Regions from separate parts of the Nocardia sp. NPDC004415 genome, predicted to be linked through region 1. Evidence: riboswitches for the same ligand, from Rfam matches in the RefSeq annotation. Region 1 holds a riboswitch; each other region holds the start of a gene.
What was found. A riboswitch is a leader RNA that binds a small molecule or an ion and turns the genes downstream of it on or off. The one in region 1 is predicted to bind S-adenosylmethionine.
Positions count from the first base shown of each region.

Region 2: another riboswitch for S-adenosylmethionine. It lies ahead of ACWEMY_RS23600 (ABC transporter substrate-binding protein); the one in region 1 lies ahead of ACWEMY_RS11595 (ABC transporter substrate-binding protein).
Region 3: another riboswitch for S-adenosylmethionine. It lies ahead of ACWEMY_RS24255 (rhodanese-like domain-containing protein); the one in region 1 lies ahead of ACWEMY_RS11595 (ABC transporter substrate-binding protein).

Region 1 is NZ_JBSGDP010000018.1:50,966-60,759, reverse strand. Features, by position in the region: tRNA gene ACWEMY_RS11620 (tRNA-OTHER) at 8-78, shown strand; gene ACWEMY_RS11615 (hypothetical protein) at 116-265, opposite strand; gene ACWEMY_RS11610 (DUF5063 domain-containing protein) at 303-803, opposite strand; gene ACWEMY_RS11605 (MFS transporter) at 888-2,075, opposite strand; gene ACWEMY_RS11600 (FMN-dependent NADH-azoreductase) at 2,053-2,679, opposite strand; SAM riboswitch class IV at 2,910-3,025, shown strand; gene ACWEMY_RS11595 (ABC transporter substrate-binding protein) at 3,071-4,234, shown strand; gene ACWEMY_RS11590 (ABC transporter permease) at 4,234-6,069, shown strand; gene ACWEMY_RS11585 (ABC transporter ATP-binding protein) at 6,050-6,955, shown strand; gene ACWEMY_RS11580 (ABC transporter ATP-binding protein) at 6,945-7,691, shown strand; gene ACWEMY_RS11575 (LLM class flavin-dependent oxidoreductase) at 7,688-8,701, shown strand; gene ACWEMY_RS11570 (CMD domain-containing protein) at 8,698-9,150, shown strand; gene ACWEMY_RS11565 (alkylhydroperoxidase domain protein) at 9,147-9,752, shown strand.
Region 2 is NZ_JBSGDP010000060.1:4,752-14,545, forward strand. Features, by position in the region: gene ACWEMY_RS23580 (LppM family (lipo)protein) at 1-285, shown strand, start outside; gene ACWEMY_RS23585 (glycosyltransferase) at 287-1,456, shown strand; gene ACWEMY_RS23590 (DUF4236 domain-containing protein) at 1,453-2,541, opposite strand; gene ACWEMY_RS23595 (hypothetical protein) at 2,709-3,413, opposite strand; SAM riboswitch class I at 3,627-3,719, shown strand; gene ACWEMY_RS23600 (ABC transporter substrate-binding protein) at 3,756-5,375, shown strand; gene ACWEMY_RS23605 (ABC transporter permease) at 5,413-6,414, shown strand; gene ACWEMY_RS23610 (ABC transporter permease) at 6,407-7,300, shown strand; gene ACWEMY_RS23615 (dipeptide ABC transporter ATP-binding protein) at 7,297-8,937, shown strand; gene ACWEMY_RS23620 (LLM class flavin-dependent oxidoreductase) at 8,934-9,794, shown strand, end outside.
Region 3 is NZ_JBSGDP010000064.1:314-10,107, forward strand. Features, by position in the region: gene ACWEMY_RS24245 (FAD-dependent oxidoreductase) at 1-1,263, opposite strand, end outside; gene ACWEMY_RS24250 (Rv0361 family membrane protein) at 1,426-1,884, shown strand; SAM riboswitch class IV at 1,930-2,048, shown strand; gene ACWEMY_RS24255 (rhodanese-like domain-containing protein) at 2,066-2,482, shown strand; gene ACWEMY_RS24260 (O-succinylhomoserine sulfhydrylase) at 2,494-3,702, shown strand; gene ACWEMY_RS24265 (hypothetical protein) at 3,733-4,272, shown strand; gene ACWEMY_RS24270 (helix-turn-helix domain-containing protein) at 4,367-4,678, opposite strand; gene ACWEMY_RS24275 (STM3941 family protein) at 4,768-5,298, shown strand; gene ACWEMY_RS24280 (SPFH domain-containing protein) at 5,315-6,412, opposite strand; gene ACWEMY_RS24285 (hypothetical protein) at 6,427-6,660, opposite strand; gene ACWEMY_RS24290 (DJ-1/PfpI family protein) at 6,765-7,379, shown strand; gene ACWEMY_RS24295 (MarR family winged helix-turn-helix transcriptional regulator) at 7,376-7,831, shown strand; gene ACWEMY_RS24300 (serine protease) at 7,920-8,579, shown strand; gene ACWEMY_RS24305 (YceI family protein) at 8,633-9,181, opposite strand; gene ACWEMY_RS24310 (FMN reductase) at 9,178-9,794, opposite strand, start outside; gene ACWEMY_RS24315 (LLM class flavin-dependent oxidoreductase) at 9,792-9,794, opposite strand, start outside.

The sequences.
Region 1 (9,794 bases):
CGGATGCCTCGTCGTAGCTCAGTGGTAGAGCACCCGGCCAGCACCGGGCAGCCGCCGGTTCGAGCCCGGCCGACGAGCCATCCGCCCCCACCCAGTATGAGGTAGAGGGCCGGGGTCACCGACGGTAGGTGGACTTGTCGCCGAGGAACTCGTCGAAGTCACCCGCGTCGGCCATTTCCCCCAACCTCGACAGAGCGCGCAGACGCTCCAGACGGGCGCCCACCTCGCGCAGGGCGGCGTTCACGGTGTCCTTCTTGGTCGTCACCGACCCACCGAGAACCTGACCGCCCGGTCGCCGCCGATCACGACCTGAACAGGTCGGTGTGCAGGGCTGTGTGGAGGGGCCGGAGGGCGGCGACCGCGTGGTTGCCCCAGTGGCCGAGGTAGGACAGGCGCCAGTCGAAGACGACGTCCTGCCAGCGGGATCCGGAGTCGAGGGCGTCGAGGCCGGTGCGGAGATCGCGCCAGATGTCGGCGAGGTCGTCGGCTACCGAACCCGCGGTGAGCTGGGCGCCCGGGTCTGCGAGATCGCGGTTGGTCCAGTAGATGTCGAGGGGGCCGAGGGCGGTTGTGCAGCGGGTGTAGCACTCGTACCAGGCGTCGTGATCGATGGTCGTCGGGAGGGTGGCCGCGGTCGGCTCCACGCGGGGGAGGTGGGCGGCCGCGGCGAGCACGGTGGCGAGCAGGGGGACCAGGGTTCGGGGGAGTTCGATGCCTGCCGGAGTGCCGTCGATCGCCTCGATGGCCGCGCAGAATTCGCGGGCAGAGGTCACGAAGGTGACGACTTCGGGCGGCTTGCTCATCCGGTAAGGATGGTGGGCGCGCAGGTGATGGGCAACCCGAATCCCGGTCCGTCACGTGGGGTGGCGGGCCGGGATCGGGGTGGGTCAGGTCTTCGTCGACGCGAAAGCCAGTGTGGCTCCGGCGAAGCCGAGGGCTGAGATCGCCAGGGCCACGGCGGGGAAGCCGTTGTCCGCTACCAGGTTGGCCAGTTGGGGGCCTGCGCTGGCGCCGAGGAAGAGGGCGAAGGTGTAGAGGGCGGTGGCGGCGCCTCTGGCTTCGCCCGCCTGGGCGGCGATGGCCTGGACGGCGGCGGGGGCCGCGACCGCCACCGCTGCCACGAAGACGAAAAGCCAAGTGGCTAACCAGATTCCGCCGAGCGGGACGGCGGTGATCGCGGCGGCGGCGCCCGCGGCCGACAAAGCCGTGATCAGGCGCAGTTCCGGGTTGATCGCGGCCAGGCGGGTGGCCAGCAGGGGGACGGCGATCATGGCGGGAATGGCGCTGGCCCGCAGAACCAGCAGCGCGGTGCTACCGGTGCCGACGCCCTCGGGTGGCGCGAGTTGCACGCCGGTGTAGATCCCGACGAAGGAGCCGAGTACGGCAAGGCAGCTGAGGTAGAGCAGGGCCAAGCGTGGGGCGCGCAGCAGCCCGGCGAACGCGGTGAAGACCGAGCCCACCGAGGCCGCCGAGTCGCCACGGCGACCCGGTTCGAGCGCCCCGCGCAGCAGCAGCGCCGAGATCGCGAAGCCCACCGCGCTCGCCACGAACACCGCCCGCCAGCCGAAGGTGTCGTCGACGAGCTGGGCGAGCACCTGCGCGATCACGCCCGCCGCGAGGAACGAGCTGGTCAGGCAGGTGAGCGCGAAGATCCGCCGGTGCGGCGCGATGCGTTCGGCGAGATAGGCGAACGCCGCGGGCGCGAAGAACGACGCCGTCAGCCCCTGCGCCACCCGCGCCGCCAAGCCGGTGCCCAGGCTCGGCGCCGCGATCACCACAAGGGTGGACAAGGCCGTCGCCGCCAGACCCCCGACGATCACCGGGCGCCGCCCCCACCGATCCGAGAGCGGGCCGGTGACCAGGAACCCGGCGCCGTAGGCGAGCCCGAAGGCAGTGGTTGTCCATGTCGCCGCGGCGCGCGAGGTGCCCCACACCTGGGCCAGGTCGCCGAGCACCGGCAGTACCACGTAGAGCTGGCCGACGACGAGAATCCCTACGGCACAGATCGTCGCGACTGTTCTCCCTGTCGGTGCCCACCCCCGCACCGTCGTCTCAGTAGCCGGCGGCGAGCTCACGCGCCCGCTCCTGGGCGGCGGCGAAGCCGGCCTGCGGATCCTCGGTGAGCACGGTCGGCGCGAACCGGATCTCGGCCACGTCCTTCACGCCGACGAAGCGCAGCCAGTCCTGCACGAACGGGGTGGCGAAGTCGTTGCCGAACTGGATCGGCACCCCCGGCTGGTGCACGCCGCTGGTGTAGACGGTGACCGCGCGCTTGCCCTCGAGCAGCCCGCTGTAGCCGACCTCGGGATCGAAACCGAACGACCAGCCCGGCTGGGTGACGATGTCGACGTACTGCTTGAGGATGTAGGGCACGCCGTGGTTCCAGATCGGGATGTTGAGCACGTAGAGGTCGGCGGCGGCGAAGCGGTCGAACACGGTGCGCGCCTGTTCCCAGGCGGCCACCAGTTCGGGGGTCTGCTCCGAGCCGGTGAACACCGCCAGTTTGGCGGCCGCGGCGTCGGTGCCGAACTCGGGCAGTCCGGCGGTGAACAGATCGAGGGTGTCGACCTGCACGGTGGGGTCCTGCGCACGCAGGGTGTCGATGAAAGTCTGTGCGATAGCTCGTGATTGGCTGAATTCGCCACGGGCGGAAGCGTTGATGTGCAGCACGGTGGTCATAGCAATAGGGGTACCGAGCCGCGAGATCGACGACAATGATTTGTCGCACGGTGCGCTGATTCCACGCTCGCCCAGCCGCCCGCACGGCCGCGCATTTGTCTCGAGCTGATCGCAAGCCGGGGCCGCGCGCATCGCCGCAGTTCGCCCCGTATCCGGCTGTCCCGGAACCGAATCGAGTACCCATGCGAGGCCCCGGCCACGCCCTCGAGTGCTGCTACATTTCGCTCCACGGTCACGAGTATCAGCACTGTCGAGCCCCGGCTCGCTGATCGGCAACCCTCGCTTGGCGGTGGGGTGCCCCGGGTGACGACCAGGCGATATCGAGCAGATATCGCAAGCGCTGAATCTTCGCACTCGTCGTGTGCCGATTCATGTCTCGAAGGAACGATCAATGAGCAAGTTCTCGGTCGGTTCGCGCCGCCGTGTCAAGATCATCGCCAGTGCGCTCGCCGCCGTCACGGTGGCCGCCGCGGTGGTCGGTTGCAGCGACTCCGGCAGCGACGCGGCGGACGGCGGAACGGTCTATTTCGGTGTCTCCGGGCCCCGCACCGGCCCCTCGGCCGAGTACGGCAGGCTGTGGCAGCAGGGCTTCGACCTGGCACTGGAGGAGATCAACGCCGCGGGTGGCATCGACGGGCGCAAGGTGGAGCTGAAGTGGGAGGACTCCCAGTCCGACCCCAAGCAGACCGTGCCGATCGCCACCAAGTTCGTCGACGACAAGTCCGTCATCGCCGAGCTGGGCGATTTCTCCTCGCCCGCCTCGATCGCCGCCTCGCCGATCTACAACCGCGGCAAACTCGTCCAGTACGGCTTCACCAATTCCGCGGTCGATTTCACCAAGGGCGGCGACTATTCGTGGAGCCCGTCGATCACCCTGGACGTGTTCCAGGAACGCAATGCCGAGTGGGTGTCGAAGAAGGCCAAGAAGGTCTCGGTGGTCTATCTCGAAACCGACTGGGGTAAGCAGGCTTTCCAGTTCTTCGAGCGTTTCGCCGAGCAGAAGGGCGTGGAGATCGTCTATTCCTCGCCGATCCTGCCCGATTCCACCGATGTGAAGCCGATCCTGATCAAGGGCCGTGAGGCGAACCCCGAGGCGTTCGTGCACCTCGGCTACGGCCCCGACGGCGCGCTGGTGGTCAAGCAGCTGCGTGACGTGGGCTTCACCGGCCAGTTCTTCGGCGGCCAGAACACCCCGCAGTTCATCCAGCTCGCCGGTGCGGCGGCCGAGGGCGACATCGTCAACGGCATCTTCAGCCCCGTCGATCCCGACCCGAAGACCCAGGAATTCGTCACCAAGTTCCGGGCGAAGTTCAACACCGACCCGGGCGATTTCAACGTCTACGCCTATGACGCGCTGCACGTGCTCGTGCAGGCGGCCAAGAAGGGCGGCGCCACCCGCGAGGGCATTCTCGAGGGCCTGAAGACCGAAACCCAGTTCACCGGAATCGGTCTCGGGACGTTCGCCTTCGACCAGGAGTCGCGGCGCCCGAAGGGTGTGGCCCCGCGCGAGCTGGTGCTGAAGGAAGGCAAGTTCGTGCCGACCGGCAACCGCTGATGTTCGACACCCTGATCGCCGGTGTGGTCCACGGCAACGCGTACGCGCTGCTCGCCGTGGGCATCACCCTCATCTTCGGCGTCACCAACGTCATCAATTTCGCGCACGGCGCGGTGTTCGCGCTCGGCTCCATCCTGGGCTGGTGGTTCATCGCCGAGCTCGGCCTGCCGCTGTGGCCCGCGATCGTGCTGGTGGTGGCGATCACCGCGCTGGTCGGTGTGGCCATCGACGTGCTCGCGGTGCATCCGCTGCGCAAGGCACCGGCCATCGCGGCACTGCTGGCGACGGTGGCGGCCGGGTTGATCATCGAGAACCTCACCCAGATCGTCTTCGGGCCCGAGACCCGCCCGTTCCCACAGATCCTGCCCACCAACAACTTCCAGCTCGGCGGCGTCCGCTTCGGCACCTCCGATCTGGTCATGTTCGCCATCACCGTGGTGGTGATGGGCGCGCTGGCCGGGTTCCTGCGGTTCAGCCGCTACGGCCTGGCCATCCGCGCCACCGCCCAGGACCCGGACGCCGCCGCGCAGATGGGCATCGGCGTCTCCCGGATCAAGGTGCTGGCCTTCGCCATCGCCTCCGGGCTCGGCGGGCTCGCGGGAATCTTCGTCGGCCTGTACAACTCGAACATCTCGCCCACCAGCGGCACGCTGGCCGGGCTCACCGGTTTCGTCGCCGCCACCATCGGCGGGCTCGGGTCCATTCCGGGCGCGGTGATCGGCGGGTTCGCCCTCGGCATCGTGGAGGCCTTCGGCATCTACACCTTCGGCGACGGCTACCGCGACCTGATCACCTTCGGCGTGCTGGTGGCCTTCCTGGTGCTGCGGCCCGGCGGGCTGCTGGCCAAGGTGCCCGCGATCAGCGCCGAACCGCTGACCGGCACCTTCCTCGGGATCGGCAGGCCGATCCGGGTGCGGTGGTGGCACGCGGTGCTGGTCTTCGCGGCCGCGGCGATCGTCGTTCCGCTGGTGGCCGACAACTACGCCATCGTGGTCGGCACACAGATCCTGGCCTACGCGATCGTGGCGGTCTCGATGACGCTGATCGCGGGCTCGGCCGGACAGCTGGTCATCGGCCAGGCCGGGCCCATCGCCATCGGCGCCTACACCTCGGCCGTTCTCACGGTGAACCACGACTGGCCGTTCCTGGCGGCCGCGCTCGCCGGTGGCGTGCTGGCGGCGGTGCTGTCCTCCATCCTGGCCGCGCCGCTGTGGAACCTCAACGGGCACTACGTGGCCATCGCCACGCTGGGCATCGGCATCGTGATCGTGGCGGTGATCCGCAACTGGGAATCGCTGACCCGCGGCTCCTACGGCATCTTCGGCATTCCGGTGCCGAGCATCCTGGGTCACGAGTTCACCGAGAACACCGAGGTGTACCTGCTCGACCTGGTGTTCCTGGCGATCACCCTGGCGGTGGTGGTCGGAATCCAGCGCTCGCGGCTCGGTGTCGCGTTGCGCGCGGTCGGTGCCGACGAGGTCGCCGCGCGGTCCTCTGGCATCCCGGTGCGCGACTACAAGGCGCTGGCCTTCGCGATCAGCGCCCTGTTCTCCGGGATCGCCGGCGCGCTGCTGGCGCACCAGTACAGCTACATCGACCCGACGGTGTTCAACCTGCCCATGTCCCTGCTGATCATCACCATTCTCGTGCTCGGCGGCACCGGCTCGCCCTACGGCGCGGTGCTGGGCGCGGTGGTGCTGATCGGCGTTCCCGAGGCCCTGCGGCTGGCCCCGGAGGCGCGCATCCTGCTCTACGGCGTGGTGCTGCTGCTGATCATCCGGTTCCGTCCGCAAGGTGTGCTGGTGAGGAGTGACCGTGTCCGAATCGCCGCGTGAGCCCGCGCTCGCGGTCCGTGAACTGCGCAAGTCCTTCGGCGGGGTGAAGGCCGTCGACGGCGTCGAATTGATCGTGGCGCCAGGGGAATTCGTCTCGATCATCGGTCCGAACGGTTCCGGCAAGACCACCACCGTCAACCTCGTCTCCGGGGTCCTGCGTCCCGACGCGGGCCGGGTCGAGGTCGACGGGGAGCGGCTGCGGCCCGGCTCGCAGGAGGCCGCGGCCGCCGCCGGGATCGCCCGCACCTTCCAGAACGGCCGGGTGTTCGGCAGCCTGACGGTGCGCGAGAACGTCGAGATCGGCCTGCACACCACCGTCACCGCGGCCCGACCGCTGCGCTTCCTGGCGCGGTTCCCGGTACTGCGCTGGTTTCCGCTGCTGGCCGAGACCGTGCTGGCCCTGGTGCCGACACCCGCGGTGCGCGCCGAACGGCGTGCCACCGAGGCGCTGGTCGACGCCCAGCTGGCCCGGTTCCCGGAACGGCTGGTGCCGCGCGCGGACAACCACGCCTACACGCTGTCCTACGCCAATCGCCGCCGCACCGAGATCGCCAGGGCCCTGGCCCTGCGACCCCGCGTGCTGCTGCTCGACGAACCGGCGGCGGGCATGAACCAGACCGAGACCGCCGAGGTCGGCAGGCAACTCGCCGAGCTGAAAGCGGCCGGGCAGACCATCGTGCTGGTGGAGCACAAACTGGATCTGGTGAACGCGCTCTCGGACCGGGTGATCGTGCTCGACGAGGGCCGCGTCATCGCCGAGGGCACGCCCGAGCAGATCCAGAACGACGAGCGGGTCATCGAGGCGTACCTGGGGCGGCGCCGCCTGCGGGCCGCCGGTGAGCCGCGGCGGACAACGGCAGAGAAGGTGATCGTCGGTGCCGAGTGACGAGAACACAACGCCCATCCTGGAATTCGACGAGGTCACCGTGCACTACGGTCCCTCGCGCGCACTGGACAAGGTGTCGCTGACGGTGCGCCCCGGCGAGATCGTCTCGCTGCTGGGCGGAAACGCGTCCGGCAAATCCACGACGATGAAGACCGCCCTCGGGCTGCTGCGCCCGTCCTCGGGCACGGTACGCGTCGACGGTGTCGACGTGAGCACCAGCTCGCCCGCCGCCCGGATCGAGGCCGGTCTGGCCTCGGTGCCGGAGGCGCGCCGGGTCTTCCCGGCAATGACCGTGGAGGAGAACCTCTACGTCGGCGGCTATATCCGCAAGGAACGGCGCCGGGCGCTCGCCGCCAGGGCCGCGGAACTCTACGAGCACTTCCCGCGCCTGCGCGAACGCCGCACTCAGCACGCGGGCACGCTCTCCGGCGGCGAACAGCAGATGCTGGCCTTCGCCAGGGCGTTGATGAGCAAGCCGCGGCTGATCTGCATGGACGAGCCGACCATGGGCCTGTCGCCGCTGTTCGTCGACCGGGTGCTCGACGAGATCGCCCGGCTCAACACCGAACTGGGCCTGGCGATCCTGATCGTCGAGCAGCAGGCCGAGCTGGCGCTGTCGATCGCGCACACCGGAAACGTGTTGCGCGGCGGGGAGATCGTGCTGCACGGCACCGCCGCCGAGCTGCTCGACGATCCGGCCGTGCGCGACGCCTACCTGGGCAAGGCGGCGGCATGACGAAGCGGCTCGGCCTGTTCACCCGGTTGGTCCGTCACGCCGAGGACCAGGGCGCGGCCCAGGTCTACGCCGACGCGCTGGCCCAGATCGCACTGGCCGAGCGCCTCGGCTACGACAGCGCCTGGGTCGCCCAGCACCACGTCGACCCGGACGAGGGCGGCGTGCCCTCACCGCTGGTGTTCCTCGCGCACGCGGCCGCCCGGTTCGGCGAGATCCGGCTCGGCACCGCGATCGTCACCCTCGGGCTGGAGGACCCGGTCCGGGTCGCCGAGGACGCGGCGGTGCTGGACACCCTGTCCGGCGGCAGGCTCGAATTGGGTTTCGGCAGCGGCGGTTCCGCGAGGTCCTTTGAATTGTTCGGGGTCGCTCCCGAAGAGAAGCAGAAGGTCTACGCCGAGAAGCTGGCCGCGATCACGGCCGCCCTCGACGGCGCGGAACTGGTGCCCGGCCGCGTCCTGCACCCGCCCGCGGCGTCGCTGCGTGAGCGGGTCTGGCACGCCAGTTTCTCCGCGACGGGGGCGCGGCGCGCCGGGGAGGCGGGCGCGGGCCTGCTGCTCTCCCGAGCCCAGGCGCGCGACCCGGCGGCGCCGAACGCCTCGCTCGACGACATCCAGGCACCGCTGATCGAGGCGTACCGCGCCGCGCTGCCCGCCGGCGTGACGCCCCGAATCGCCGCCTCCCGCAGTGTTTTCGTCGCCGACGCCCACGCCGACGCCCACCGCCGGGCCCGCCGCGGCGCCCAGCGATTCCTGGATCACCTACGCGCGGCGGGCAATACGCAACTCGCGTCCACCGTCGATGAGGTCCTGCGCGATTCCTATGTCGGCACACCCGACGAGGTAGCCGAGCGGCTCGCCGCCGACCGCGCCGTCACCGCGGCCACCGATCTCATCGTCCAGATCCATCCCATCGATCCGGACCAGCCCGCGGTCCTGCGCTCGATCGAACTACTCGCCACCGAAGTCGTGCCGCGACTGAACCGGCACTGGAACGAAAGGGGCACGGCGTGAGCGCCGATGTCATCGACACGGTGCTCGGCACCGAGACCGCGACCCGCGTCGCCGCCCTGCGCGCGAGCAGGCCCGCCGTGGTCGAACACACCCAGGGCGTGCACGACGCGCTCTTCGACGGACCGGCGGGCCTCGCCTTCGGTCCCGAACGGCTGGCCACGATCGCCGCGCACGTCGCGGCACTGGCCGAGTCGAAGGAACTCGCCACTCACTACCGCGAGCGCGTGGAAAGCGCTGTCACCGAGCCGGATTCGCGGCTGGAGGCCGCGCTGGCACACGCCGAGCGACTCACCACCGCCCCCGCGACCAGCACCCACGCGCACATCACCGAACTGCTGGCGGCCGGTCTCACCGAGACCGACATCGTCACCGTCTCCCAGCTCGTCGGATTCGTGAACTACCAGGTCCGCCTGCTGGCCGGCCTCGCCCTGATCGGAGCACAGCGATGACCGAGGTCCGCGACGTCGAGAGTGCCGCGCGCCCAACCGGTTTCACCCAGGACCAGCTGGACTGGGTGCCCTGGGTCGAACCCATCGCCCTGGCCGACGCCGACGAGACCCAGCGCCCCCTGCTCGCCGGACAGCGCGGCGAGAGCCCGTATTTCCGGCTGCTGGCCCGAAATGCCGAGGTCCTGACCCACCGCAGCGCCAACGACAAGGACATCTTCTACAGCCGCGAAGGGCTCGGCCGCGCCGAACGTGAACTCGCCGCCACGGTGACTTCGCGATTCAACGGCTGCGAGTACTGCGCGTCGGTACACTCACGTTTCACATCCCAGTTGTCCCGCCGCGGCGAAGACGTGCAGCGACTGCTGGACGAAGGTGTGACCGTGCGGATCGACGAGCGCTGGGACGCGATCATCGATTTCGCCGTCGCGCTGGCCGCGCAACCACCCCGGCCCGCGCACGCGGAACTGCACCGGTTGCGTGCACTCGGTGTCGACGACACCGAGATTCACGATCTGGTGCTCTCCATCGCCTCGTTCTCGTGGGCGAATCGGCTCATGCTGAGTCTCGGCGAGCCGGAAGTTCCCGGGGCTTGTGGCGCCTGACAAAAAAATTCTAGAAAATTCCTTTAAAACACTCCCTGTTCA
Region 2 (9,794 bases), on a different contig from region 1:
GTGGCCAAGACCAACGGCACCCGCGAAGGCGACAACACCGTCTCCTGGAAGCTGCCCGCCGGTGAGGTCTCGACGCTGCGCGCCGAGGTGAAGTACGCCGACCCGAACACCCGCTCGTTCGCGGGCTGGGCGGGCATCGTCGGCGGCATCACCCTCGCCGTGGCCGCGCTGGTGGCGGGCATGGCCTTCCGCAACCGCAACCCCGGCCCGCCGAACGCCCCGCGCGGCGGCTTCTCCCCGAGCGAGATGTGGCGCGATATCGCCGCCCGCAGGCTGGGCCGCTGACATGGGGGCGGCCCGCGCGCTGACCTGGCTGGGCACCGGCCTGGCCACGCTGGGCGCGAGCACCGCCGTCTACAACCTGCTCACCCTGCGCACCCTGCCACGGCGGGTGTCGGGCGTGATCGAGCCGGTCGCCGTGTGTGTCCCCGCGCGTGACGAGGCCGCGCGGCTGCCCGCGCTGATCGCGGATCTGCGCGCCCAGACCGGCGTCCCGCGCCTGCGGGTGCTGATCCTCGACGACGCCTCCACCGACGGCACCCACGAGGCCGCGCTCACCGCGATCGGCGGCGACGAACGGTTCACCGTGCTGCGTTCGGCCGCCCATCCCGCGCCCGGCTGGACCGGTAAGGCCGCCGCGTGCGCGCGGCTGGCTGCCCGCGCCGACGCGGCCGCGCTGGTCTTCGTCGACGCCGATGTACGGCTGGCCCCACAGGCGGTCGCCGCGGCCGTCACCGAATTGCGCAGGCGCGGTGCGGGTCTGGTGTCGGCGTGGCCGGTGCAGGAGTCGGGGTCGCGCACCGAGCATCTGCTCCAGCCGCTGCTGGCCTGGTCGTGGGCCTCGACCCTGCCGGTGGGCCCGGCCAACCACAGTCTGCGCCCGTCCACCGCGGTGGCGTGCGGGCAGTTCCTGGCGGTCGACGCCGAGGCCTATCGCGCCGGGGGCGGGCATGCCGCCGTGGCCGCCAGCGCCACCGAGGACCTCGACCTGGCCAGGGCCCTGCGCCGGGCCGGGCACCGCACCGCCCTGGTCACCGCGAGCCATGCCGCCCGCACCCGCATGTACTCCGGCACCGAAGACCTCACCAACGGCTACACCCGCTGGCTGTGGTCGGCCTACGGCGGACGCGTCGAGACCGGCGCCGCCGTGGGCCTGCTCCTCGCCCTGGCCTACTGGGTTCCCCCACTCGCGGCTCTCCTCGGCCGAGGCCGCACCCGCCGCATCGGCCTCCTGGGCTACCTCGCGGCCATCGCGGGCCGAATCCTCGCGCGCGGCACCGAAACCCGCCGTCGACCCACCCGCACCGAATTCCTCTCCGCCGCGGCCCACCCCCTCGCCGTTGCCCACTACCTGACCCTGTGGGCGCGCTCGCACGTCCGCCACCGCACCGGCGGCCTGCGCTGGAAACAGCGCCCCCTGGTCACCCCCGACACATCGCTCCCCCTGCGTGCCTAGGTTCTGTCCCAGGCCTGACCGCCTGAGATCTGCGGGAGGTTCGGGGGCTGTCGGAGGGTGCGGGCGGCGCGATCGAAGGCGTTGATCCGAGAGAACTGGAGATCCCAGTTCAGGCCGCTGGGGCTCGCGATCCGCACGTTCCCGTACTGCATGATCGGGAGCATCCTGTTGTTCTTGAACCGGCGGTCAGGACCACCGTTCACGTTGGCGAACTGCCATGTCGTGTCGACGTGTACGCCGTCGGTAGGCACGGTTCCGGATTCGATGAATCGGCGTGTGGACGGTTGGACCGAGAGGATGCCGTAGCTGACGTCGCTGTATCGCTTGCCGGTGCGGAGGAGTAGACGATCGGGGAGGAAGTGCAGCGCGTCGTGCCCGCTGGTGATGGTCGAGACGGCGACATTGGTGACCAGATGCTTCGGGTGGTCGAAAGTGACTGTGACGGCGGTGCGTTCGAGCAGGCTGCTCGCGTTTCCGTTGATCTTCCGCTGATGAACGGTGGCCAGACCGCCGTGCGCGTTGATCCGCCACTTTCCTTGCGAGGCCGCGTATTCCATCAATGACTCGTTGAGCGCTCCGAACCAGGCCGCGGGGTGATCGGCGACATCGTAGAAGACCACGACATTGCGTCTGGCCTGGTCGTGCATGGCCAGCCACCAGACCAGTGGAACCGCCGGTAGCAGGAGGAGCAGGCCGAACGGCAGGGTCGCGAGGACGAGTATGCCGAGTATGCCGAAGGCCCATGGTGCTGTTCTCGCCTGACCGGCGGCGGAGTTGAGCTGTTCGATCAGGTCACCGGGTCCGGTGGGCAGGAGTTGCGTGGCGTCCGCGCCGGTGAGATCGGCCATGGGGATAGGAGCCGGGTTCGGCCGGTGCGAGGTGGTTGTGCGGTTCGTGGGCGACGGGCGCGCGCCGCCCAGCGATGCCCGGTAGTAGACGCCGTGCGCGCCCGCGTGGACGTAGTTGCCCCGCGGTCCGCTGCCGATCCGAAAGCCGGGGACTCCGACGCTGACGCCGAGTCCTGACCGGGACATATTGAACCGGAACGGTCCGGCGTTCAGCGACTGCCGAACATAGATTCCCATGTCCTTCTCCAGTCCACGATGCGCCCCGCTCGATTTCGGTGGTGTACCTGCAGAGCTCTGCCAGGATCTCGTATCGGGCCCACGGCCCGTTACAGACACCTACCTGTCGACTTGCGCGGAACGCGCGGCCCCTGGAGGTCTAGATGCCCTGATGTAGCGGGCGGGGTTCAGGGGACCTCGGTGATGCCTATGGTGGGGAAGAAGAAGCAGGATTTGCCTGCGTTGTCGGTGGTGCCGAAGACGGCGGCGAGGATGGTGCCGTGGCCGGTGTCGACGGGGACCGCGCGGACTCCGCCGAGGGGGATGGCGGTGAAGAAGAAGTCGCGGATGGCGTTCTCGGCGAGGGGGCGCAGTTCCACCGGGACTTCCGGTGGGACCATGGCGCGCACGATCTCGGCGATCGAGCCCATCGAGGCCAGGCCGCCGCGGCCGGTGCTGATGTTGAGCCAGGCGACCTGCATGCCCGCGGTGTCGGTGGCGGGGGTGTCGGGGGCCAGGCCGTAGGGCAGGAAGGTGAACAGGGTCTGGCCCGACTTCACGGTGGTCAGGTCGAGGCCGGGAATCGGCACGGCGTTGCTGGGCCACGGGCCGGGGACGGCACCGGCGACGGCGGGGACCAGGCCGAGACCGTCACCCGCGCAGTTGGCGGCGACCGTGGGGTACAGGAACGGCTGCACGCCCAGGGCTTTCAGTGTCTCGACGACGGTCTGGTAGGCGCCGAGCAGGTCGGCGGGGCCCGCGGTGGTGGTGGCGGGGGCGTCGCGGGTGACGGCCGGAGTGGCCGGTTGCGCGGTGGCGGCCGGAGCGGTCAGCAACAGGGCGGCGCAGGCCGTCAGCGCGGTCAGTGCGGTGGTACGACGCGGCACGATCACGGCGCAACTCCTCATCGTCGGCACTCGGAGATCCGACGCTACTCCGCGACACCGCTGATCCGGGCGATGGACACGCCCCTCCCCTCCCCCTGATGCCGCGCCAGTATGCCGGTCGCGGACCGCGCGCCCAACTGCTGCGCTCACGCTGATTTCTACCGTTGTAAACCATCCGGTCTGTGCCACATGCTGGTTCAGCTCCGAGCAGCCGGGGCGCAACCATCCAGAGCGACCGAGAGACCTGGCTCGACGACGTCGCAGCAACCAACCCGTCGAACGGGTGGGTGCTTCTGCCCGGTCCGATGGAGGTCTCTCACCCATGCCACGCATCCCTGGAGTCACCCCGTGATCCGTCCTCGTCATCGCCTCGCCGCTCTCGCCGGAGCACTCGCCGCCGTCACCACCGTGGTGGCCTGCGGCAGCGACACCGCGGGATCCGGCGGTGACGCCGGTCCGCCGCAACCCGGCGGCACCCTGCGCTACGGCCTGTCCGGCGCGCCGACCTGCTCGGACCCGGCCCAGTCGGGCACCAACCAGACCATCTACGTGGCCCGCCAGATCGTCGATTCGCTCACCGATCAGGACCCCGCCACCGGCGAGATCACGCCGTGGCTCGCGCAGCGATGGGAGGTCAGCCCCGACGCCAAGGTGTTCACCTTCCATCTGGCCGACGGCGTCACCTTCAGCGACGGCACCGCGCTCACCGCCGACTCGGTGCGCGACACCTTCGACGCGATCATCCGCCTCGGCGGCGTCGAGGCGCCGCTGGGCGTGAGCTACCTGGCCAACTACGTGGGCACCACCGCGGTCGACAAGCTCACCGCCCGCGTCGAGTTCAGTCAGCCCAACGCGCAGTTCCTGCAGGCTTCCTCCACGCCGCAGCTCGGCATCCTGGCCGCCTCCACCAATGCGAAGTCCGCCGACGCGCGGTGCGCGGGCGACAACATCGGCAGCGGCCCGTTCACCTACGCCGAGTACAAGCAGGACATCTCCGCGACGCTGGCCAAGCGCGCCGGATACAACTGGGGCTCGGCCGTGTTCGGGCACAAGGGCGAGGCCTACCTGGACCGCATCGAGTTCACCGTGGTGCCGGAGTCGGGTGTGCGCACCGGCAGCCTGTCGTCGGGTCAGCTCGACGCCATCAGCGACGCGCTGCCCCAGGACGCCCCGCAGATCGAGGCGACCGGCGGCCGGGTGCTGTCCACCTCGAACCCGGGCACCCCGTTCGGCCTGCAGTTCAACGTGACCCGCGGTCCGCTGCGTGACCCGGCGGTGCGCCAGGCGCTGCTGCCCGCGCTCGACCGCCAGCAGCTCGTCGACACCGTGCTCGGCCCGCAGTTCAAGCCCGCCACCTCGGCGCTGGCCTCGGCGACCCCGGCCTACCTCGACCAGTCCGCGCGGCTGGCCTACGACCCCGCGAAGACGAAATCGCTGCTGGAGCAGGCGGGCTGGGTGCCCGGCGCCGACGGCATCCGGGTCAAGAACGGTGAGCGGCTGAGCTTCGCGATCACCTTCAGCCAGGTGTTCGCGGGCAACCAGGCCGTGCTGGAGCTGGCGCAGCAGCAGCTGCGTCAGGTGGGGGTGGACCTGAAGCTGGACCTGGTGTCCACGCCGGAGGCGATCGCGCGCCAGAACGCCAAGGACTACGACGCGGTCTACGGCAACTCGACCCGCGCCGACGGTGACATCCTGCGCACCTCCTACGCCCTGGCCGGACGCAATCTGAACGCGCGCGGCCCGATTCCGGCCCTGGATCAGCTGCTCGACCAGCAGCTGGCCACCACCGACACCGCGGCGCGGGCCGCGCTCATCGAGCAGGCCCAGCGCGAGGTGCTCGACAACGGGCTCATCCTGCCGACCGTCGAGCTGTCCCAGGCGATCGGCGCGGCCGGGCACACCCAGGATCTGACCTTCGAGGCCTCGGCCCGGCTGCAGTTCTTCGACACCTGGCTGAGCGGGCACTGAGATGAGCGGGGTGGTCGCGACGCTGCGGCACTCGGGCCTGCCGAGGTACGTGGGTTCGCGGGTGCTGCAAGCGCTCTGGGTGCTGTGGGCGGCGTTCACGGTGTCGTTCGTGGTGCTGTACCTGCTGCCCTCGGACCCGGTGTCGATGGCGGCCGACATCAGCAGCGGCACGCCGGTCGATCAGGCCGCGGTCGCGCAGATGCAGGCCCGCTACGGGCTGGACCAGCCGCTGTGGGACCAGTACGTGACGGCGCTGGGGCATGCCGTCACCGGTGATCTGGGGCGCTCCATCGCCTCCGGACAGCCGGTGACCGAGGCACTGACCGACGCCCTGCCCTCGACGTTGGCGCTGTCGGCGCTGGCGCTGCTGTTCGCGATCCTCGGCGGGACGGCGCTGGCCTTCGCGGCCACCTACACGCGCCGGCCGTGGCTGCGCAACACCCTGGCCGCGCTGCCGCCGCTGGGGGTGGCGGTGCCGACCTTCTGGACCGGTCTGATCCTGTTGCAGCTGTTCTCCTTCCGGCTGCACTGGTTCCCCGCCTTCGGCGGCACGGGGTTGCGCGGCACATTGCTGCCCGCGCTCACCCTGGCGTTGCCGGTGGGGGCGGTGATCGCCCAGGTGCTCGCGGCGGGGCTGGCCCAGACCTGGCGTCAGCCGTTCACCGAGGTGGCGCTGGCCAAGGGCGCCTCGCGGTGGTGGGTGCAGTGGCGCCACGTCGCCCGGCTGGCGAGCGTGCCCGCCTTCACCATCGCCGGGGTGCTGGTCGGCACCATGCTGGCCGGTTCGGTGGTGGTGGAGTCGGTGTTCGCCCGGCCCGGCATCGGGCGCCTGACCCAGACCTCCGTGCTCAACCAGGACATCCCCGTGGTGCAGGGCGTGGTGCTGTTCTCGGCGCTGATCTTCGTGGTGGTGAATCTGCTGGTCGATCTGCTCTATCCGCTGATCGATCCCCGGATCACCGGCACCACCGCCGCCAAGAACGCGAAGACCACCGACGACGCCGAGACCCCGCAGACCGAAAGGAGCCACCATGGTTGACCTCCTGATCCGCCGGTCCCCGGTGGCCGAGCACACCACCACCGGCACCGCCGTCGACACCCACCGCCTGGCCGACGCCGCCCGCTGGGTCCGCGCGCGGCTCGGGCTGCTCGCCTCGCTGGCGGTGCTGGCCGTGGCGGTCGGCTGGGCGCTCGCACCCTCGGTGTTCGCCTCCGGTGACCCGCTGACCGGCGTGCCCGCCGAGAAGTTCCAGGCGCCCGGCGCGGCGCACTGGTTCGGCACCGACAATCTCGGCCGCGACCTCTACACCCGCATGGTGCACGGGGCCGGGCTCTCACTCACCGCGACCCTCTCGGCGGTCGCCATCGCGCTGGTCGCGGGCTCGCTGCTGGGTCTGCTGGCCGGCGCGGCGGGCGGGATCGTCGACACGGTGATCATGCGGGTGGTCGATGTGCTGCTCTCGATTCCCGCGCTGCTGCTGTCGCTGGCGCTGGTCACCGCGCTCGGCTTCGGCACCCGCAATGTGGCCATCGCCGTGGGTGTCGCGCTGATCGCCAACTTCGCCCGGGTGCTGCGCTCGGAGGTGCTGCGGGTGCGGCACGCCCCCTATGTGGAGGCCGCGCACGCCTCCGGGGTGCACTGGTACGCCGTGCTGGCGCGGCACGTGCTGCCCAATTCGGTGCAGCCGGTGCTGGCCCTGGCCGCGGTGGAATTCGGGATGGCGGTGCTGGCGGTGTCCTCGCTCAGCTTCCTGGGCTACGGCACCAAACCGCCCACACCGGAATGGGGTTCGCTCATCTCGGAGGGCCGCAACTTCCTGGCCTCGGCGTGGTGGCTCACCACCCTGCCGGGTCTGGTGATCATCGCCGTCGTGCTCTCGGCCCAGCGCCTGGGCCGGGCGGCGGGCAGGAGCGGGAACCGATGAGCGACAAGACAATCGACTCCCCCGAGGGCGACGCCCCGGTGCTGCGGGTGACGGATCTGCGGGTCGACTACCGTACCGGCGCCCGGACGGTGCCGGCGCTGCGCGGGGCCTCGATCGAGGTGGCGCGCGGGGAGGTCGTCGCGCTGGTCGGTGAATCCGGTTCGGGGAAGTCGACTTTGGCGCAGGCGGTGATCGGCCTGCTCGGAGAGGCGGCGCAGATCTCCGGCGGGCGGATCGAGCTCGGCGGTGAACGGGTCGACCCGGCCGACGAGAAGTCCTTGCGGCGGCTGCGCGGCGCCCGGGTGGGGTTCGTGCCGCAGGACCCGGGCCTCTCGCTCAATCCGGTCCGGCGCATCGGCGATCAGGTGGCCGAGGCGCTGCGGGTGCACCGGCGGGCCGACCGCCGGGGCGCGGCCGTGCGGGCCCTCGCGCTGCTCGAGGAGGTCGGACTGGACCGGCCCGCCGTGCGGGCGAAGCAGTATCCGCACGAACTGTCCGGCGGGCAGCGTCAGCGGGTGCTCATCGCCATCGCCCTGGCCTGCGGGCCGGAACTGGTCATCGCCGACGAACCCACCAGCGCGCTCGACGCGACGGTGGCGCGGCGGGTGCTCGACCGGCTGGCCGAGCGGATCGCCGCGCGCGGCACCGCCGTCCTGCTGATAACCCACGATCTGGCCGTGGCCGCCGAACGCGCGGACCGGATCGTGGTGCTCGAACAGGGCGAGGTCGTCGAATCCGGCCCCGCCGCACAGGTTCTCACGCACCCCACCCACCCCTACACCCGGCGGCTGCTGGCCGCCTCGCCCGCGCTGGCACCGACCGGGTTCCGGCCGCCGCGCCCGCGCGCGCAGACGCCGCTGCTGTCGGTGCGGGCCCTGCACAAGCGTTTCCACGCCGGCGGGATCACCGCCGTCGACGATGTCGCGTTCTCCCTCGACCGTGGCGAGACCCTGGCCCTGGTCGGCGAATCCGGGTCGGGCAAGTCGACCACCGCGCGGATCGCGGTGCGGCTCACCGAACCCGACCGCGGCACGGTGACCTTCGACGGGCACGACCTCACCGGTGCGCGCCGCGGCAGGCTGCGGGCGCTGCGCAGGCGGTTCCAGGTGGTGTACCAGAACCCGTACTCCTCGCTGGACCCGCGCTGGCGGGTCGGCGAGATCATCGCCGAACCGCTGCGCGCCTACGGCATCGCCGACCGGCCCGCGCGGGTGCGGGAGCTGCTCGAACAGGTCGCGCTGCCCGCCGATTTCGCCGAGCGCAGGCCCGCGGAACTGTCCGGCGGGCAGCGTCAGCGGGTGGCCATCGCCCGCGCGCTGGCGCTGCGCCCCGATCTGCTGGTGCTCGACGAGCCGGTCTCCGCCCTGGACGCCTCGGTGCAGGCCCAGATCCTCGACCTGCTCGACACGCTGCAGACCGAACTGTCGCTGGGCTACCTGTTCATCTCGCACGACCTGGCGGTGGTGCGCCAGATCAGCGACCGGGTGGCGGTCATGCGGCACGGCCGGATCGTCGAGACCGGGCCCACCGCCACCCTGTTCACCGACCCGCAGGACCCCTACACCCGCGAGCTGCTCGCGGCGATCCCCGATCCGGGTGTCCGGATCGGCACCGTCGACGGAAAGGACCTCCGATGAGCGGGCCCACCTGGTTCCTCGGTCTCGAACTCGCGGGCACCGGAACCCATCCCGCGTCCTGGCGGCGCGCCGACTCGCGCGCCGAGGACCTGTTCACCGCACGCTACTGGACCACGCTGGTGACCGAGGCCGAACGGCTCGGCCTCGACGCGGTCTTCCTGCCCGATTCCTTCGCCGTGCAGGAGGGTGGCGCCGGGGTTGTCCGGGGGCGGCTCGACGCCGTCGCCGTGGCCGCGCGCACCGCCCCGCTCACCCGGCGCATCGGCCTGATCCCGCAGGTCACGGTGACCCACACCGAGCCGTTCCACGTGTCCAAGGCGATCGCCGCGCTGGACTTCGCGAGCGCGGGCCGCGCGGGCTGGGAGGTGACCGTCTCCCCCGGCGCCGTCGAGGCGAAAGCGTTCGGCCGCAAGGATGTCCAGGACGCGGCGTCGCTGTGGCACGAGGCCGGCGAGGCGGTGGACGTGGTGACCCGGCTGTGGGACAGCTGGGAGGACGACGCCGAGATCCGCGACATCCCCACCGGCCGCTTCATCGACCGCGACCGCCTGCACTACATCGACTTCACCGGCGACAACTTCGCGGTGAAGGGCCCGTCCATCACCCCGCGCTCCCCCCAGGGCCAGTCGATCGTCACCGTCCGCGCCGACGACGAGTTCTCCACCGCCCTCGCCGTCCACCGCGCCGACCTCATCCGCGTCACCGCCCCCGACCCGGCCACCGCCGCCGACCGCCGCCGCACCCTGCGCGCTGCCCTCGCCGCTGAGGGCCGTGACCCGGATCAGGTGCGCATCCTGCTCGACCTGCCGGTCCACCTGGCCGATTCGGTCGCGACCGCCGAGACCGAGGTCGCCGAG
Region 3 (9,794 bases), on a different contig from region 1:
GGTGAACGGGATGCCCTTGCTCTCCAGGAACTCGGTCACCGCGTCGAGCTCCGGCTTGGCCGCGGGGGTGAAGTCCTTGGCGTCGTCGAGCAGGCAGGCGATGGTCTCGTTGGCGTCACCCTTGGTGTGGCCGATCAGGCCGACCGGGCCGCGCTTGATCCAGCCGGTCACGTAGGTGGCGGGCATGAAACGGGCCGAACCCTCGGCGGCCTCGTCGACGAGCACGCGCCCGGCCTCGTTGGGCACGGTGCCCGCCTGGTCGTCGAAGGGCAGCTGGGTGACGTTCTGCGACAGGTAACCCACCGCGCGATAGATCGCCTGCACGTCCCACTGCTTGAACTCGCCGGTGCCCTTGACGTTGCCGGTGCCGTCGAGCTGGGTGCGCTCGGTCTTGAGACCGACGACCTGGCCGTTCTCGCCGATGATCTCGGCGGGCGACTCGAAGAAGTGCAGGAACAGCTTGTGCGGGCGGTCGCCCTGGTCGCGGATCGCCCACTGCTCGAGGGTGTTGGCGACCATGTCGACCTGCTTGGAGTTGCGGCGAGCCGCCTCCGAGCCCTCGTCGTAGTCGATGTCCTCGGGATCGACGATGACCTCGATCGTCGGCGAGTGGTCGAGTTCGCGCAGCTCGAGCGGGGTGAACTTGGCCTGCGCGGGGCCGCGGCGGCCGAACACGTGCACCTCGACGGCCTTGTTGGCCTTGAGGCCCTTGTAGACGTTCGGCGGGATCTCGGTCGGCAGCAGCTCGTCACCGGTCTTGGCCAGCACGCGGGCCACGTCCAGGGCCACGTTGCCGACACCGAGGACGGCGACCTTCTCGGCGTCCAGCGGCCAGCTGCGCGGCACGTCCGGGTGGCCGTCGTACCAGGACACGAAGTCCGCGGCGCCGTAGGAGCCGTCCAGGTCGATGCCGGGGATGGGCAGCGCGCGGTCGGCGTTGGCGCCGGTGGAGAAGATCACCGCGTCGTAGAACTGACGCAGGTCGTCGAGGTTGATGTCGGTGCCGTAGTCGATGTTGCCGAGCAGGCGCACCTGCTCCTTGTCGAGCACCTTGTGCAGGGCGGTGATGATGCCCTTGATGCGCGGGTGGTCGGGGGCGACGCCGTAGCGGATCAGGCCGAACGGCGCGGGCATGCGCTCGTAGAGGTCGATCGACACCTCGGCATCGGACTTCATCAACGCGTCGGCGGCGTAGATACCGGCCGGGCCGGCACCGACGATCGCGATGCGAAGTGGGCGAGTCGCTGCACTCTGTTCGGTCATTTCTACGCGCACCCTTTGGTCGAAAACTATTGACGGCGTCAATTTAGCTTAGGCTAAGTTGACAGTCCGGCTGCTGGCAGCATTCCGCCGATTCTATCCGCGCTGTCGTGGCCACCCGGCGCGCGGTGCGGTTGCCCGCGCCCGGTCTGTCAGGATTGCACCATGAACGAGGAGCGAACCGGCTCGGACGAGCAGCCCATCGTGGTGGATCAGACCGACAAACGATCGGTCGTCCCGTTCGTCGCGGCCGCGGTCATCGCGGTCCTGGTGCTCATCGGGATCGTGCTGGGCGGCTTGCTCGCGCCCGCTGAGAAAAATGTCACAGAGGCCGACCGGTTCGCGGCCGCCGTCACCAACTATATCGACGCGCGCTCACGCAGCGAGCTGCGTCCGCCGCCCGGCGTCGCCTGCCCAGGCTTCGACGAGGAGAAATCCGGCCTCACCGAGCGGCTCGGCGGCCCGAAATCGGCGGTGACGATCGACAAGAAGGGCTTCGCGAACGCGACCGTCAACGGTGATCGCGCCAAGATCGACGCCACCGTGCTGATCGGCGACACGCCCGCCACCAGCACCTGGAACCTGACCAGGGTCGAGGGCACCTGGCTGGTGTGCGCACCCTGACCTGTTTGACACGGTGACCAGTGCCGGGGCAATCTCAGATCGCAAGGTCATGAGTGCCAGCGCCAAGCCCCGGCTCGCTGGCCGGCAACCCTCCTCCGCGGTGGGGTGCTCCGGGTGACGACCTGGCCGTGTGTCCCGGAGTTCCGGCACGGCAAGAGCGGATTCACGCAGGAGGTTCGACATGACTTACGCCGGCGACATCACCCCTGAGAAGGCGTGGGAGATCCTGACCGAGCATCCCGGCGCGGTGCTGGTCGACGTGCGCACCGAAGGCGAGTGGGCGCAGATCGGCATCCCCGACACCAGCTCCATCGAGCGCCCGGCCCACTTCATCGAGTGGGTCGACGGCACCGGCGCGCGCAATCCGGAATTCGGCGCCCAGCTCGAGCAGGCGCTGGCCGGCCGCCCCGACGACGCGCCCGTGGTGTTCCTGTGTCGCTCCGGGCAGCGCTCCATCGGCGCGGCGACCGTGGCGACCGCGGCGGGCATCGCCCCGTCCTACAACGTGCTGGACGGTTTCGAGGGCGGACCCGACGCGTTCGGCCGGCGTGGCAGCGTGGGCTGGCGCGCGGTCGGCCTGCCGTGGCGCCAGGCATAAGGAGAGAACGCATGATCACCGGTGGTTCGTTCGACAAGCCACTGCCCGAGGGCGTCGGCCCCGCCACCCTCGGGGTCCGCGGCGGGCTGCGCCGCTCCGGTTTCGAGGAGACCTCCGAGGCGCTGTACCTGACCTCCGGTTTCGTCTACGAGAGCGCCGAGGCCGCCGAGGCCGCGTTCACCGGCGAGGTCGAGCACTTCGTCTACTCCCGCTACGGCAACCCGACCGTGGCCATGTTCGAGGAGCGCATCCGCCTGCTCGACGGCGCCGAAGCCGCGTTCGCGACCGCTTCCGGCATGTCCGCGGTGTTCACCGCGCTGGGCGCGCTGCTGAAGGCCGGCGACCGGCTCGTCGCCGCGCGCAGCCTGTTCGGTTCCTGTTTCGTGGTGTGCAACGAGATCCTGCCGCGCTGGGGCATCGAGACCGTCTTCGTCGACGGTGACGACCTCGAGCAGTGGGAGCAGGCCCTCTCGGTGCCCACCCAGGCCGTGTTCTTCGAGACCCCCGCCAACCCGATGCAGACCCTCGTCGACGTCCGCAAGGTCACCGAGCTGGCCCACGCCGCGGGCGCGAAGGTGGTGCTGGACAACGTCTTCGCCACCCCGCTGCTGCAGCGCGGTTTCGAACTCGGCGCCGACGTGGTCGTCTACTCCGGCACCAAGCACATCGACGGCCAGGGCCGCGTCCTCGGCGGCGCCATCCTCGGCGCCCAGGACTACATCGACGGCCCCGTCAAGAACCTGATGCGCCACACCGGCCCCGCCCTGAGCCCGTTCAACGCCTGGACCCTGCTCAAGGGCCTGGAGACCATGCCGCTGCGCGTGCGCCAGTCCACCGATTCCGCGTTGAAGGTCGCCCGGTTCTTGGAGACGAACAAGTCCGTGAACTGGGTCAAGTACCCCTTCCTGGAATCCCACCCCCAGCACGCGCTGGCCACCGAGCAGATGTCCGGCGGCGGCACCGTCGTCACCTTCGAACTCGCCGGCGACAACGGCAAGAAGCGCGCCTTCGAGGTCCTCAACCGCCTGCGCGTCATCGACATCTCCAACAACCTCGGCGACGCCAAAACCCTCATCACCCACCCCGCCACCACCACCCACCGAGCCATGGGCCCCGAAGGCCGAGCCTCCATCGGCCTCTCCGACGGCGTGGTCCGCATCTCGGTCGGCCTCGAAGACATCGAGGATCTCCTCACCGACCTCGACCACGCTTTGAGTTAGCTTGGGCGAGTAACGAATTACACTTCGCCCATGTATGTCGGGGGGAAGCCCGCGACGGTTTTCCAACCGGCGCCGTTGTATCTGTGGGCGATAATCGTGGTGGCGGTGCTCATGGGGTGCGCCGGTGCCTGTGCCGTCTGGGTAGAGTTCACCGGAACCCACGACGTCCCTCTGGTACCGCTGGTCGCGGCCGTGGTGACGGTCCCGTTCTCAATCCTCGGCGGCGGCTATGCCGCGACCCGGCTGGTTCGACCCCGGCCCGAACTCGTCCTGACCGCGGAAGGACTGATGGACCGGCACGGTGTGTGGGTCGGATGGAACGAGGTCGCCCGTGTGGAGTTCGCTGTCCAGAGCCTCTCCGGCGGATCCAAGGCGGAGTGGATCCACGTCTGGTTACACGACCCAGCGTCCTACTACGCCCAGGTTCCGCCGCGGGCCCGGCTGCTGTCCAAGGTGAGGATGGGCGTCAAGTCCGGGCACCTCAACTTGAGCCCACCGGTCCTGGATGCCTCCGCCCACCAGATCCTGGCCGCCTTCCGCCACTACCGCCCGAACCTCGTCATCGACTGACGCGCCCAGCCACCGAAGAACCGCTGGCCCTCCTCGTTGGACAGCCCGACGAACGCCTCCTCACCCCAATCGGTGATCACCATAGTCGCGCCCCTCAGGCGATGGTGTACGCCTTGTCGCCGAATCGCGCCACCACTTCGACTTCGCCGCCGAGCCCCTCGACGTACTTGCGGATCGTCTCGAGCCGCGACCGTTCGATCTCACCGTGTTCGATCTTCGACACCGTCCGCTGGCCGATCCCGATCCGGTCGCCGAGCTCGGTCTGATTGAGTTGCTTGGCTTTCCGGAGTTCGGCGAGCCGATACGCCCGCTCCACGGAACGCATCTTCTTCCGCAAGGCCGCGACGCGAGCCGCGTCGTGTCCAGCATCCGGATGCCGAGACCGATTGCTCTCGAACAGTTCCATCAGCCCAGTCCTCCAAGGTGTTCATCGACAACGCGGTCGGCGATGGGAATCATCCTGTCGAGCACTACGTACGAAACTAGACTGCCGCCATGAATATTGGGGCAGCCTCGCGACCCGCCACGGTCTATCACCCATCAGTTCCGCGCCTCGTGCTGATGATCGCGGCATCGCTCGCGTTCGTGGGGGTAGGTATCGCGATAGCATTCTCCGGCCGAACACCGCCGTCGATACTTGTCGCGATCGCGGTCTGCATCGCGGTGCTGGCCGGTGCCTGCGTGTCCTGTGTCGACCGATTGCTCAGGCGCGGACCGGAATTGGTGTTGACCGACGACGGTCTCGACCATCGGCGATACGGAGCTGTCCGATGGGACGAGGTTGCCTCCGTACGCATCCGGGGCACTGGCGCCTCGGCGCTGTCCAGGACACGTGTCCTGCAGATCGGTCTGCGGGATCCGGAGGATTTCTACGTGCGTAGTGCTCGGTGGACGCGATGGGTGTCCAAGGTCAATGGCAGGCTCGGATACGGCCATGTCAACCTGAAGGAAGCCATGCTCGGCGCTCCGATCGAGCAGGTGCTACATACGATGACCGTCCATCGTCGTGGGGCCGACCGCCGGTAGCGATCGGCCCCACGGATCAGGCCTTGTCGACCTCCCCGTTCGACAGCGCCTTCTGCAAGGAGTTGAAGACCGTCAACCCCTGGCCGACCATGCCGTTGACCAGTTCGCCGACGCCGTCGGGGCCGTTGAGGACGGTGAGGTTGGCGTTGGCGAGGCCGGTGGAGGCCTGTTTGACGATTTCGGGGAGTTGTTCGATGAGCAGCTGGTCGAGGGCGATGCGGTTGTTGGAGGCGGCGGCGTCGGCCTGGATGCGGGTGCGGTCGGCTTCGGCCTCGGCGAGGATGCGGACGCGCTCGGCTTCGGCCAGGGCGGGTTTGACGACCTCGGCCTGGAGTTCCTGCTCGCGCAGTTCGGCGTTCTTGCGGGCCTGTTCGGCCTGGGCGGTGAGCACTTCCTGGCGGGCGATGGCGTCGGCGAGCGGGCCCGCCTGGGCGGCTTCGGCGCGCGCCTTGTCGATATCGCGCTGGTACTGCGCCTTGAGGATGGAGGTCTCGCGCTCGTATTCGGCCTGGCGGCGCAGCGATTCCTGTTCGGCCTCGGCGGAGCGCTGGGCGGCCTGGGCCTGGGCGATCTGGGCGTCGCGCTGCACGGCCGCGTTGTGCGGGGCGGCCAGGGCGTTGATGTAGCCGAGGTCGCCGTCGTCGATGGACTGGATCTGGAACGAGTCGACCCACAGGCCGATATTGCTCATCTCCACCTTGGAGGCCAGCAGTACCTCGTCGGCCAGCTTCTGGCGTTCGCGGATGATCTCCTCGACGGTCATCGAGCCGACGATCGAGCGCAGGTGACCGGAGAAGATGCGCCCGGTCAGCACCGACATCTCCTGCTCCTGCTCGGACAGGAAGCGCTGGGCCGCGTTGACGATGGACGGGGTGTCGTTGGCGACCTTGAACGCGATCACCGCGCGCACGTCGAGCTGGATGGCCTGCTTGGTGACGCACCGCTCGCGGATCTCGGATTCGAACATCGCCAGCGACAGGTAGCGCACCTTGCGGAACAGCGGAACCACCCAGGTGCCGCGCCCGATGACCACCTTGAACGGCGCGTTGTCCTTGCTCTTGGCACCGCTGACCAGCATGGCCTCGTCGGGATCGGGAACGTGATAGCCCAGCATGCGAGCCCCTTCTCTCAATTGTCCTGCGGCGGTTGCGGTGCGAGGGGAATCCAGCTGACCACGTCGACGACGCGCCCCGGATGGACCGCGACGATCAGCACCGTGGCGCCCGCCTCGATCGGCTCCTCGGCCCGTGCCAGGTAGAGCTCGGTCCCGCCACGGATCGCGATCAGGACCTCGCCGAGCGCGCCCGCCGCACGGATCGATGACGTGATGGTGCCCGTCATGCCCTGCACGGGGTCGGTCATCTCGGCTGAACCTCCTTGTCTCGCACCGAATGCGGTGAGCTTACGAAAAGAGGGTTGCAAAATTCTTATTGACAGCATCCTGTCAAACATGACAGCATACTGTCATGACGAAGAAAACAGTCCACGCCGCGGTCTACGACACCCTCGCCGACTGGGAGGCGGGCGCCGCCCTGGCGAATATCGCCGACACCTCCTGGCATCGCGAGCCCGGTGTCTTCGAGGTGCGCACCGTCGGGCTCACCGCCGAACCGGTCACCACCATGGGCCGCTTCCGCGTCACTCCCGACCTCGCCCTGGCCGAGCTCGACCCCGCCGACAGCGCCATGCTGATCCTGCCGGGCGCCGAACTGTGGTCCGGTGACGCGCTGAATCCCTTCGCGGAGACGGCGAAACGCTTCGTCGAGGCGGGTGTCCCGGTCGCCGGAATCTGCGGCGCCACCATCGGTCTGGCACGGATCGGACTGCTCGACACCCGCGCGCACACCAGTAACGACCCGGGAACCCTTGCCGAGACCGGCTATTCGGGCGCGCCGCACTATGTCGACGCACCGGCGGTCACCGACGGCGACGTGATCACCGCGAATGCCATGTCCCCGTTCGAATTCGCGCGCGAGATCTTCGCCCGCCTCGACCTCTACGAGCCGCCGGTCCTCGACGCCTGGTTCCAGCTGTTCGCGCACAAGGACGCCTCCGCCTACGCCGCGCTGGCCGGACAGTGACGCCCGAACAGGAACTGCTCGACGGCGCCGCGCTCACCGTCTACCGGCTCAACGGCCAATTCCTCACCATCGGTGACGGATTGGCCGCACCGGCGGGCATCTCGGTGGCCTGGTGGCAGGTGATGGCGGCGGTGCAGCAGCAACCGCTGCCGGTCGCCGGGATCGCGCGCGCGATGGGCATCACCCGGCAGAGCGTGCAGCGGGTGGCGGATCTGCTGGTGGCCGAGGGCATTTGCGAGTACCGGCCCAATCCGGCGCACAAGCGGGCCAAGCTCGTCGCGATCACCGAAGCGGGGCTGGCCGCCATCGAACGGATCGGCCCGCAGCACGCGGCCATGGCCGAGCGCCTCGCCGCGGTACTCGGCCCGGCGGAGTTCGCCGCCACCGTCGCCACCCTCACCCGGCTCAGCGCGGCACTCGACACGATCATCGACGGATCGGACCGCGGCTGAGGCGCTGATGCATCCTTGCTATGGTCCCAGGCACGTGATCGAACAGTCCTCTTCGCCCGGGAAACCTCAGCTACGGATCGGATCGAACATGTCGAAGACACTCGCGGCGGCAGCCGCGGTTCTGGCCGTCCTCGGAGCGCTCACCGCGGGCCCGATCGGCACCGCGCACGCCGCGGACCCGGCGGTGCTCGGTGGCGGTTCCGGCATCCTCGTCGACGGCGCGACCTGCACCCTCACCACGATCGGGCACGACGCCGCGGGCCGGTTGGTCGGGCTCACCGCGGCGCACTGCGGGCCGGAGGGGGCGAGCATCGTCGCCGAGACGAATGCCGAGGCGGGCACCGTCGGCACGGTCGGCTACCGCAGCGAGGCCATGGACTACTCGGTGATCACCTTCGATCCGGCCGTGGTGGTGCCGGTGAACCGGGTGGGCAATACGACCATCACCGGCGTCGGCGGCCCGGCGCAGTTCCCGGACATCGCCTGCAAGGAAGGCCGCAGCACCGCGCAGACCTGCGGACTCGCCTACGGTGACCCGCTGGAATCCGGGATCGCCACGCTCACCCAGATCTGTGTGGTCTCCGGTGATTCCGGTGGCCCGGTGGTGGTGGGCTCCACGCTGGTCGGGATGGTCAACGGGTATGTCTACGTGCCCTGCCTGGGCCCGGAGGTGGGCATGAACATCACCGCGATCCTCGCCGACATCGACGGCCGCGGTGACCTCGGCGCGGGTTTCCGGCCGATCTGACCCCGGACAACGACGAAGCCCCTCGTCACCGAGGGGCTTCGTCGTGTCGAGGATCAGCTCTGCAGCGCTACCTCGATCTCGAGGGTGAGGGTGATCTTGTCGCCGATCACCGTGCCGCCGTCGGGCAGCGGCATGTCGATGTCGAGACCGAACTCGCGACGCGAGACCACGGTCTTGGCCTCGAAGCCGGCGACCGGGCCATTGCCCATGCCCGGGTTCACGCCGAGGAACTCGACCTCGAGCGAGACCGGCTTGGTGTTGCCGCGCACGGTGAACTCACCGTCGACGACGAAATCGCTGCCCTCGCCGCGGAATCCGGTGGACTTGAAGGTCATCACCGGGAACTGCTCGGCGTGGAAGAAGTCGGCGGTGCGCAGGTGGCCGTCGCGCTGGGCGTTGTCGGTGGTCAGCGAGTCGACGCGGATCTCGGCGTGCGCGGAGGCGGAGCCGTCCTCGCCGATGACGAGCGCGCCGTCGAAATCGGTGAAGCGGCCGCGGACCTTGCTCACCATGAGGTGGCGGACGGAGAAGCCGACGGTGGAGTGGCTGGCGTCGATGGTCCAGGTGCCCGCGGTGAGGCCGTTGGCGAGTGCGGTGGTCATAGGGAACTCCTTGTGGGGGTGAGGTTTCCGGCTAGCAGATCTTCGAAGGGGGTGGTTTCGGCGTAGGGGTCGACGGTGCGGGTGCGCGATCGTCCGGCCAGGAGTTCGGTGAATTCCTCGGCGGCACGGTCGATTCGGCGGTCCAGGCCGTCGCCCGCGCCGTCGCCCCAATCCGTGGACGCCGCGTAGACGGCGGTCGGGACGACGACCGAGCGCAGATAGGCGAACAGCGGTCGCAGCGCGTGTTCCAGTGCGAGCGAATGCCGTTCGGTGCCACCGGTGGCACCGATCAACACCGGCATCCCGACCAGCGACTCCGGTTCGAGCACGTCGAAGAACGTCTTGAACAGGCCGCTGTAGGAGGCGTTGAAGATCGGTGTCACCGCGATCAGGCCGTCGGCGGTGACGACCCGGTCGATGGTGGTGCGCAGACTGGGGGAGGCGAACCCGGCGACGAGGTTGTCGGCCAGGTCGCGGGCGTGTTCACGCAGGTCGACGAAGTCGAGTTCGACTTCGTGGCCCCGAGCCGTCGCGGCGGCGAGCCGCTCGGCGAGCAGCCGGGTCGAGGAGGGCTGTGACAGCCCCGCCGAGACCACGGCGATACGTGCGGTCA